2 regions of the Novosphingobium sp. GV079 genome follow, and region 2 is predicted to be linked to the other one. Evidence: riboswitches for the same ligand, from Rfam matches in the RefSeq annotation. Region 2 holds a riboswitch; the other holds the start of a gene.
What was found. A riboswitch is a leader RNA that binds a small molecule or an ion and turns the genes downstream of it on or off. The one in region 2 is predicted to bind cobalamin.
Positions count from the first base shown of each region.

Region 1: another riboswitch for cobalamin. It lies ahead of C8K14_RS04980 (TonB-dependent siderophore receptor); the one in region 2 lies ahead of cobW (cobalamin biosynthesis protein CobW).

Region 1 is NZ_QBUE01000003.1:247,504-252,698, forward strand. Features, by position in the region: gene C8K14_RS04965 (ABC transporter ATP-binding protein) at 1-205, opposite strand, end outside; gene C8K14_RS04970 (iron ABC transporter permease) at 220-1,203, opposite strand; gene C8K14_RS04975 (ABC transporter substrate-binding protein) at 1,200-2,126, opposite strand; gene C8K14_RS04980 (TonB-dependent siderophore receptor) at 2,160-4,040, opposite strand; cobalamin riboswitch at 4,150-4,347, opposite strand; gene C8K14_RS04985 (cell wall hydrolase) at 4,509-5,195, shown strand, end outside.
Region 2 is NZ_QBUE01000015.1:50,157-55,351, reverse strand. Features, by position in the region: gene C8K14_RS17160 (HoxN/HupN/NixA family nickel/cobalt transporter) at 23-1,045, shown strand; cobalamin riboswitch at 1,117-1,338, shown strand; gene cobW (cobalamin biosynthesis protein CobW) at 1,532-2,569, shown strand; gene cobN (cobaltochelatase subunit CobN) at 2,585-5,195, shown strand, end outside.

The DNA of each region.
Region 1 (5,195 bases), on a different contig from region 2:
CGCGCGCGGTCAGTTCGGCCAGGCGATGCTGGCCCAGCAACACGTGGCCACCATCGGGCTGTTCCAGGCCCGCCAGGGCCGAGAGCAGCGTGGACTTGCCAGCCCCGTTGGGCCCGCAAATCGCGGTCAGGCGCCCCGGCGAAAGCCCCACCCGCACATCGCGCAGGCGGCCCACCATGGTGAGGGCATCGGCAACAAGATCCATGGCCTCGGTGCCTCTCAAGCCAGGCCGCGCCGCAGGCGCAGCAGAAGATGCAGGAAGAACGGCGCGCCCAGCAGGCTGAGCGCTATGCCCAGGCGCAGCTCACCGCCCGCCAGCGGCAGGCAACGGCACAGCGTATCGGCGAGCAGCAGCAACAGTGCGCCGGCCAGCGCGCTGGGAAGCAGCAGGCTGGATGGGCGGCGATCGGTGAACGGGCGCACGATATGCGGCACCATCAGCCCGACAAAGCCGATGACCCCGGCCGCCGAAACCCCGGCGCCCACAACCAGGCCCACGCCCACCACCATCAATCCGCGCAAGGCCACCGGATCGAGGCCCATCGAGCGGGCCGCCAGTTCGCCCAGGGTGAGCGCATCGAGCGCCGGCCCGGCACGCCACAGCAGCACCAGCCCCAGCGCGGTGAGCGGCGCGGCCAGCGCCACATCGTGCCAGCTGCGATCGGTCAGCGCGCCCATCAGCCAGGTGACAATCTCGGTCAGGGCAAAGGGATTGGGCGCCAGGCTGATCGCCAGGCTGGTCAATGCGCCAGCCAGGCTGGACAGCATCATGCCGGCCAGCGTGAACAGCGCCACGCCCCCGGCCAGGCCCGTGCGCGGGCCCGACGCGATCAGCGCCAGCAGCACCATGCCCCCGGCCGCGCCCGCCAAGGCCATCGCCGGCAGCGCGAAAGGCTGCACCGCAAAGCCGGTAAACAGCGACAGCACCGCACCTAGCGCGGCGAGCGGCGCCACCCCGAACAGGCCGGGATCGGCCAGGGGATTGCGCAGATAGCCCTGCATCGCCGCACCCGCCGCGCCCAGTCCGGCCCCGACCATCACCGCCAGCACCGCGCGCGGCAGGCGCAGTTGCGCCAGGATCACCGTGGCATTGGCACCGGCCGGATCGAACGGATTGATCCACACCTGCCCGGCCAGCAGGCACAGCGGAAACAGCACGAGCAGCAAGCCACCCAGCACCAGGGGCAAGGCAGCACGGTTCATGGCATCGCTTCCAGCTCTTGGCGCACCGCCACCATGCGGTTCAGGAACCGGGGAATGGTTGGGCCGCCGCAATAGATCAGGTTGGGGGAAATCGGCACGCGCGCGGTGTGGCGCAGCGCCGCGAGCGCGGGATGGAACAGCAGGCGGTCTTCCTGCGGCGCGGCCTGATCGGCCAGGGTGCCGCGCGGGGTGCCCACGGCCATGATCACGCGCGGCGGATCGGCCAGCATGCGCTCCAGCGACAGGCGTTCGGATTGGCCCAGGCCGCGTTGCGCACTGAAATTGGCAAAGCCGGCACGCATCATCAGGTCTGATGCCAGGGTATTCTGGCCCGGCACCAGGCCGCCCGGTTCCCACAGCACGGCCGTGATCGGCGCCGTGCCCGGCGGCGGCGCCGCGGCGGCGACTGCGCGGTCGATCCGCGCGATCAGCGCGGCGCCGCGCGCCGGCTGCCCGGCCCAGCCGGCCAGGCTGCGCACCTGGGCGCGCGCGGCATCGAGCGATTCGGCAATGCCCACCGTTTCCACGCGCAGGCCCAGCCCGCGCAACGCCGCCAGCGTGGGCGGATCGGCATAGGTGCTGGTCACCACCACATCGGGGTGCAGCGCCAGCACGCTTTCTACCGCGCCATCGGTGGTGGCAAAGCGCATGGCCTGCGCCACGTCCATCGAGGTTTGTGCCGGATCGCGGCTGTAGGAAGACAGCGCCAGGATCTGCGCGGGATCGGCCACTTCTGCCAGGATCGCGTCGCTGCAGGGATTGAGCGACACGATCCGGGGCAGACGATCGGTGGCCTGCGGATCGGCGGGAGCCACCTGCGCGCACCCGCCCAGCATCAGCGCCAGCGCCAGCGCCAGCGCCACGGCACCACGCTCCATGCGCCGGCAGAGCAAGGCAAAGTCAGGCACGATGCGGCCGCTCACGGCAAAGCCATTCCTCCAACCGGCGCAACGCCATCAGTACCGCAGGCGAACGCCACCGAACACGGAACGACCCAGCGCGCCATAGCCCGCTGCCGTCACCAGCAGCCGATTGAACACGTTTTCCACCCGGCCGAAAAGTTCGGCCTGATGAAGGATCGGCAAACTGGCGCGCACGGTGGTGACGCTACCGCCCGCCAACTTGATCGAATTGGCCGCGTTGTCAAAACTTTCCGACTGGAAGCGCAGGTCTGCGGCCAGGGCCAGGCCAGCCCAGGGCGTGGTCCAGTCGAGCGAGGTGGTCAGCGCGTGGCGCGGGCGGCGAGCAAGGTCGTTGCCGAACGTGGCGGCGCCAGGCGTGCGGTCGGTCGCCTCGGTATAGGCATAGGCGATCGTGCCCTTGACCTGGCTGCTGAGCGCGGCGCCCACATCGAGCTCGACCCCCTGCGCGCGCGCCTTGCCGACGTTGTCATAGACGCCATAGGCATGGCCCTGGCACAGCGCGCTTTGCGCCATGAAGCACGAGACATAGGCGATCAGATTGCGGGTATCGCGGCGGAACAGCGTGACCCCGGCATGGAAGCCGCCATCCTGGCTGGCATAGACCACGCCCAGGTCATAGCTGCGGCTGCGTTCGGGAGCGAGTGCGGCATTGCCATAATCGGGCGAGAGCAGCTGATAGAGCGTGGGCGCGCGGAAGCCTTCGCCATAGCTGGCATTGAGGCGCAGCCCGCGCACCACTTCCACCGTGCCGTTGGCTCCCAGGCTGACATTGCTGCCGAACTGGCTCTGTTCGTCATAGCGCACGCCGGCGGCGAGGCTGGCCTTGGCGGTGTACCAGCCAAGCATGGCATGGCCGCTGGTCAGATGCGCGTTCTGGCGCGTGTCATAGGTGCTGTCGAACCGGGTCCATTCGCGATCCGCCCCGAAATCGATCGCGAAATCAGCAGGCAGGCTATAGCGGCCGTTCAATTCCACCCGCTCGCTGCGGCCGTTGTAGCCATATTCGAACGCATTGTCGGCCCCGCCGGTGTAATAGCGGCGGCGCGTGTCGGACAGGGCATAGCCAGCGTCGAGCGTCAGCGGGCCGCCGGCATAGTGCAGCCCGGCGCGGCCGAAGAACTGCCGCGTGGTGGTATATTCCGGCGTATCGGCAAAGACATAGTCGGGCGCGGGATAGCCATCGATCTGGGTCTTGCCATCGGCATAGCGGGCATTGGCGACCAGCGAGAGCGTATCGGTGAGGTTGACCCGCGCCTTGCCGCCCACGCGCCATTGGTCATAGCCATCGCGCTCCGTCCCGCTGGCAGCGGCCGAAACGCCATCGGTGGTGGCATAGCCGCCATCGATCGAGAACGCATAGCGATCGCGCTTCACGCCGGCTGCGGCATCGGCATCATAGCTGCGGCGCGAGCCGGCCTCGGCCGAGGCTTCGACGCCGTCGATCTCGCGCGTGGTAACCGCGATCACCCCGCCGATCGCCGAGCTGCCCCAGACCACCGAGTTGGAGCCGCGCAGCACTTCGATCCGCTCGATCCCGCCGCTCGTCAGCGTGCCGAAGTCAAACCCGCCCGATGGCGCCGAGGGATCTTCCGCGCGCACGCCATCGACCAGCACCAGGGTGTGCTGCCCTTCCCCGCCGCGCAGGCGCACGGCGGTTTGCGCACCCAGACCCCCGGTGCGCGACCAGGTCAGGCCCGGCACGCGATCGAGCACGCGGGTCAGGTCAACGCCCTGCACCGCCTCGATCGTCTGCAACGGCAACACGGTGATGGCCTGGCCGGTCTGGTCGAGCGACAGGTCGTTGCCGGTGGCCAATACAGTGATCTGCGCGCCATCGCTGGCGGGGGCTTCATCGGCATAGGCAGGGGTGGCCAGCATCACGGCGGTGGCCAGTGCAACAAGCGATGTCTTCACGGTTCTTTTCCTCCCGGCCCATGGACAGTCTTGCCGTCCATGGCGCGAGGGTCCGCCGGGCCCTGGCGGAAGACTCGTCACGCTTGCGCCCGGTACACCCCGCCCGGCCGCGGAACGACCACACACCGGCAGGTTTCCTGGCTCATCCGAAGTCAACGCGACACGCCGGCCTTCCCAGCCCGCCAAGGGGCCAGTGGCGCGCAAGGGCGCGGCGCTCGTCCGGAAACAGTTGCGGGGGCAGCGCCGGCTGGTTCCGGCTTCCCTCTTAGCCCGCATGGTTGCGGGCACCGGTGGCGTCAGGCGGGGCGGATAGCGACACCTGCACCAAGGGGCAAGCCCGCAGCCGTGATTAACCAACCCGTAGCAGCCTGTGCCTTATCGGGACGAGGACGATTCCTGCCGTGCATGGTTGCAGTGCAACGCGTAACGCACCATGGCGCAGACCAAGCCTGCCCTGTTTCACGCCCTATGCCAGACCCGATTCCCTTCACCGGCGCCACGCCCACCCTTCCGCCCAAGGCGCTGATGCCGCCGCCGGGGCCGGAAGAGCGCGTCGCCCTGGCCGGGCAGCGGCAGGCCGATGGCGCGCTGATCGCGGCGCTTACGCTGCCGCCGGTGCGCCCCCGCGATTTTGCCGCACGCATCCGCCGCCGCGACATGACCTCGTGGCGCCACCAGCATCGCGCGCCCTCGCGCCTGGCCGAGCGGGCCGCCGGTATTGCCGCGATCGGCGCGCTAGGCCTGGTGCTCGGCGCGATCGGCTGGGGTTCGCCCGGCAGCGATGCCGCCGCAGCGCAGGATCGCAACGGCGGGCTGCAACCTTTCGAGCGGGCGGGCGAAAGCTTTCCCGGCTCGGCGTTCTACTATGTTTCGGCGCAAGACAGCGGCCTGCTTGCCCCGCAGGACGCCGCCCGTGCCTGGGACCGGCAGGTGGCCGCAATCCGCAGCGACGCCGATGATGGCACCACCACCGCGCCCTGGTCTGCCAATCCAGCAGCGCGGCCGCTATTTGCCACCGGCAGCGGCGAAGACCGCTGGCGCGCGCTGCAATGCCTGACCACCGCGATCTATTACGAAGCCGCGTCCGAACCCGATGCCGGGCAGCGCGCGGTGGCGCAGGTCGTGCTCAACCGCGTGGCGCACCCGGCCTTTCCC
Region 2 (5,195 bases):
CCGTCTGCTGGCCCGTTCGGCCGTGCCCTTGCTGCGCCGGCGTATCGCTGCTCTTTTGGCCGCGTTGCTGCTGGCCAATGCCCTGGCCTGGCTGTGGGCGCTGGGCCTGTTCCACGATCAACCGCTGATGCTGGGCACCGCCGTGCTCGCCTGGGGGCTGGGGCTGCGCCACGCGGTCGATGCCGATCACATCGCCGCGATCGACAATGTCACGCGCAAGCTGATGCAGCAGGGGCAGCGGCCGATCGCCGTGGGCCTGTGGTTTGCCCTGGGCCACGCCACGATCATCGCCATCGCTTCGGTCCTGGTGGCGCTGACGGCCACGGCGCTCGCCCGGTTTGGCGCCTTTCGCGAGGTGGGCGGGATGATCGCCACGACGATATCGGCGCTGTTCCTGTTTGCCATTGCCGCCATGAACCTGGTGATCCTGCGTGGGGTGTGGCGCACCTTTGCCCATGTGCGCGCAGGGGGCACCTATGTGGAGGAAGACCTTGACCTGCTGCTGTCGGGCCGGGGCCTGCTATCGCGCCTGTTCCGCCCGATGTTTCGCCTGGTCACGCGATCGTGGCACATGGCGCCGCTTGGCTTTCTGTTCGGGCTGGGTTTCGATACGGCCACGGAAGTCGCGCTGCTCGGCCTGTCCGCCAGCCAGGCGGCGAGCGGCCTGGCGTTGGGCACGATCCTGGTGCTGCCCGCGCTGTTTGCGGTGGGCATGGCGCTGATCGATACGATCGATGGTGTGGTCATGCTTGGCGCTTATGAGTGGGCCTTCGTCAAGCCGATCCGCAAGCTCTATTACAACATCACCATCACGCTGGTTTCGGCCCTGGTGGCGATCGTGATCGGCGGGATCGAGGCGGCCGCACTGATCGGCCAGAAGCTGGGCCTGACCGGTGCGCCATGGCGATTGGCGGCCGATCTTGCCGGCAATTTCAATGGGCTGGGCTTTGCCATCATTGCCCTGTTCGCGTTGTGTTGGATGGCCAGTGCGGCGATCTATCGCTGGCAGCGGCTGGACGAGATCGAGGTGGTTCGCGCAATCTGATGTCATGCCCGGTTGGCTTGGCCGGCGAACTCGGCTAGGAGGGCAGGGCAGGCGCCGGTTTCGGCCGGTGCCGTGCAAAAGATCGTGTCGGTGCCCCGAGAGGGGCTTAATCGGGAATGCGGTGCGGGGCTTCGCCCCAAGTCCGCAGCTGTCCCTGCAACTGTAAGTGGCGAGCGCGATGCACTGGTCCCCGCACGACGGGGATGGCCACTGGGCCCCAAGCGGGCCTGGGAAGGCGTGCATCAAGCCCTGACCCACGAGCCAGGAGACCTGCCGGCGCACTGGTCGCTCTTGCCTTGATCCAGGGGATGGTCCGGGCACGGTAACGCTTCCGTCTGGGCGACGAAAACTTGTGCGGCTGGGGCTGCACGGGTTGCGTTGTGGTGGGCGCTATCGTGCGCCGGCCCGCTGCCGCGCGCCTGGCCGGATCGTTTTCCGGCAAGCCCTGCCGTGTCGCTCGTCTGGCGCCGCGGAAGGGTTTTGTGCATGCCGGATCTGGCAAAAGTGCCCGTCACCATCGTGACCGGTTTTCTGGGCGCGGGAAAGACCACGCTGATCAGCCATTTGATCCGCCACGCCGGCGGGCGCCGCCTGGCCGTGGTGGTCAACGAGTTCGGCACGCTGGGGGTGGATGGCGATATCCTCACGTCTTGCGCCATTCCCGATTGCCCGGCCGAAAACATCGTCGAACTGGCCAATGGCTGCATCTGCTGCACCGTGGCCGATGATTTCATCCCCACGGTCGAACGCCTGCTTGCGCTCGAGCCCCGGCCCGATCACATCCTGATCGAAACCTCGGGGCTGGCGCTGCCGAAACCACTGCTCAAGGCGTTCGACTGGCCGGCGATCCGCAGCCGCATCACGGTCGATGGCGTGCTGGCGCTGGCCGACGCAGAGGCGGTGGCCGCCGGCCGCTTTGCCCCCGATCTGGCCGCGCTCGACGCGCAGCGTGCCGCCGATCCGGGGATCGACCATGAAACCCCATTGGCCGAAGTGTTCGAAGACCAATTGGCGTGTGCCGATCTGGTGCTGTTGACCAAGGGGGATCTGGCCGGCCCGGAGGGCTTGGCCAAGGCGCGGGTGATCATTACTGAGACGGCGCCGCGCGCGGTTCCGGTGATCGACATGGCCGAAGGCGCAGCCGATCCGCGCGTGATCCTGGGGCTGAACGCCGCAGCCGAAGACGATATCGCTGCCCGCCCGTCGCACCACGATGGCGCCGACGATCACGAGCATGACGATTTTGCCAGCACCGTGGTGCCGCTGGGCGAGGTATCCGATCCGGCCGACCTGGCCGTGCGCATCGCCCGCCTGGCCACAGAGCACGGCGTGTTGCGCGTGAAAGGCCATGTCGCCGTGGCGGGCAAGCCGATGCGCCTGCTGGTCCAGGCGGTGGGCGCGCGCGTGCGCCATCAGTATGATCGGCCCTGGCAGGCGGGAGAGCCGCGCACCGGGCAACTGGTGGCGATTGCCGAGCGCGACAGGCTCGACCCCCAAACCATCAAGGCGGTGCTGGCGGCCTGAGCGGCGGCACCCCCCATGCACGTTATCTTCCGCGAAAGCCACGGGCTTGAGGAAACGGCCGTGCCCCAGGATCTGGAGCAGGTGCCGGCGCCGCTCGTCGTCCTGTCGTTTTCCGACAGCGACCTGGGCGCCTTTGCCGCTGGCTGGCACCTGGCGCGCCAGGCCGATCCGGCGTTCCCGCTGCTGCGCCTGGCCAATCTGGCCGCGCTGGAACATCCCTTGTCGGTCGATACCTATATCGAGCGCACGCTGGTTGGCGCGCGGGCCATCCTCATCCGCCTGATCGGTGGGGTTTCGTGGTGGCGCTATGGCCTGGGGCAGGTGGCGGCGCTGGCACGCGCACGCGGCGTTGCGCTGGCGGTGTTGCCGGCAGACGGGCGGGCCGATCCGCAGCTTGACGAAGCCTCTACCCTGCCGCGCGAGGCCCTGCGTGATCTGGCCGCGCTGTGCGAGGCGGGCGGCGCCGATGCTGCCCATTGCGCGCTGATGCAGCTGGCCCAGGCAGGCGGGCTGGCGATAAACGCGGCGGCCACTCCGCCGGTGGCGCCGCTGTCGGCGGCGGGCCTGTGGCATCCCCATGGCAAGGCGGTGGACGCCGCGCGCCCGCTGGTGCTGGTCGTGTTCTACCGCGCCTATCTCACCGCGCGCGATGTTGCGCCGGTAACCGCGCTGATCACCGCGCTGGAGGAAGCAGGCCTGGCCGCGCAGGGGCTTTACGTCACCTCGCTCAAGGAACCACAATCGCGCGCGGTGGTGGCGGCAGAACTCGGGCGGCTGCGCCCGGCCGCGATCATCAATGCCACGGCCTTTTCCGCGCAGGACGATGCCGGGCAGAGCCCGCTGGACTTAGCCGGCGTGCCGGTGTTCCAGGTGGCGCTGGCCACTGGCACGCGCGAAAACTGGACTGAGGCGGTGCGTGGCTTGGCGCCGGCAGACCTGGCCATGCATGTCGTTTTGCCAGAGATCGACGGGCGGCTGTTTGCCGGCGTTGCCAGTTTTAAGGAACCCTGCGCGCAGGATGCCGATCTCGGCTTTGCCCGCCACATGCACCGGCCCGATCCGGCGCGGATCAATGCCATCGTGGCGCGGGTGGCTGGCTGGATCGCGCTGGCCCGGCGCCCCGTGGCGCAGCGGCGCCTGGCCTTGGTGCTGTCAACCTATCCGGGCAAGGCGCATGCCATGGCGCATGCAGTGGGCCTTGATGCTTTGGCCTCTACTACAGCGTTGCTCGCCGATCTGGCCCAGGCCGGGTATGAAGTTGCGCCGCCCGGTGACCTGGCACACCGGCTTGGCCATGAGACGCTGGCCTTTCCGCTCGCCGCCTATCGTGCCGCGCTGGTGCAGCTGCCGGCCGCGCTGCAAACCGATCTGGCACAAAGCTGGGGCGCGCCGGAAGACGATACAGCAGTCCGCGATGGCGCCTTCCACTTTGCCGCGTTGCGCGCGGGGCAGGCGCTGGTGGCGTTGCAGCCCGAGCGCGGCGATCTGGTCGGGCGCGACGAAGCCTATCACGATCTGTCGCGCTGCCCGCGCCATGGCTATGTCGCGTTTTATCTGTGGCTGCGTGCGCAAGGGATCGATGCCCTGGTGCACATGGGCGCGCACGGCACGCTGGAATGGCTGCCGGGCAAGGCCGTCGCGCTGTCGGGTGCCTGCTGGCCCGAGGCGCTGATCGGCAGCCTGCCGGTGATCTATCCCTTCATTGTCAACGATCCGGGTGAGGCGGCCCAGGCCAAGCGTCGCATCGGCGCGGTCACGCTGGGCCACATGCCGCCGCCGCTGCGGCGCACGGAAAGCGGGGCGGGCCTGGCCGGGCTGGAGGCGCTGCTTGACGAGTTTTCCGGCGCGGTAGGCCTCGATCCGGCGCGGCGCGACCGGCTGATCGTGGCCATCCGCGCGCAGGCGCAGGCGCTGGGGCTTGAGGCAGAGCTGGGCATCGATCCGGCCGCCACCCCGGCTGAAGCGATTGCCCGGATCGACCGCTTTGTCTGCGACGTGAAGGATAGCCAGTATGGCGATGGCCTGCACATATTCGGCCGCGGCACGCAGGGCGGGGCAGAGTGCGATGGCGTGCTGGCCGCGCTCGACGGGCGCCGGGTTGCGGCGGGGCCGGCTGGATCGCCGTGGCGCGGGCGTACCGATGTGCTGCCCACCGGGCGCAATCTCTACGCGATCGATCCGCGCGCCGTGCCCAGCCGCGCCGCCCATGCGCAAGGCGTGATGCTGGCGCAGGAACTGGTGCGCCGCCACCTGCAGGACCACGGCGATTATCCCCACGCCCTGGTGGTGGACCTGTGGGGTTCGGCCACGATGCGCACCGGTGGCGAGGAATTTGCCATGGCGCTGCACCTGTTGGGCGCGCGGCCGGAATGGGATGCCGCCTCGCAACGGGTGACGGGGATCGAGATTCTGCCGATCGCTCGGCTCGATCACCCGCGTCTGGATGTGACGCTGCGTATTTCGGGCCTGCTGCGCGATGCCTTTCCGCTGCTGCCGGTGCTGTTCGGGCAGGCGGTGCGCGCCCTGGCCGCGCGCGACGAGCCGGCGGAGTGGAACCCGTTTGTCGGCAAGGCGCCAGGTGCGCGGGTCTATGGCCCGGCGCCGGGGCGCTATGGCCTGGGCATGG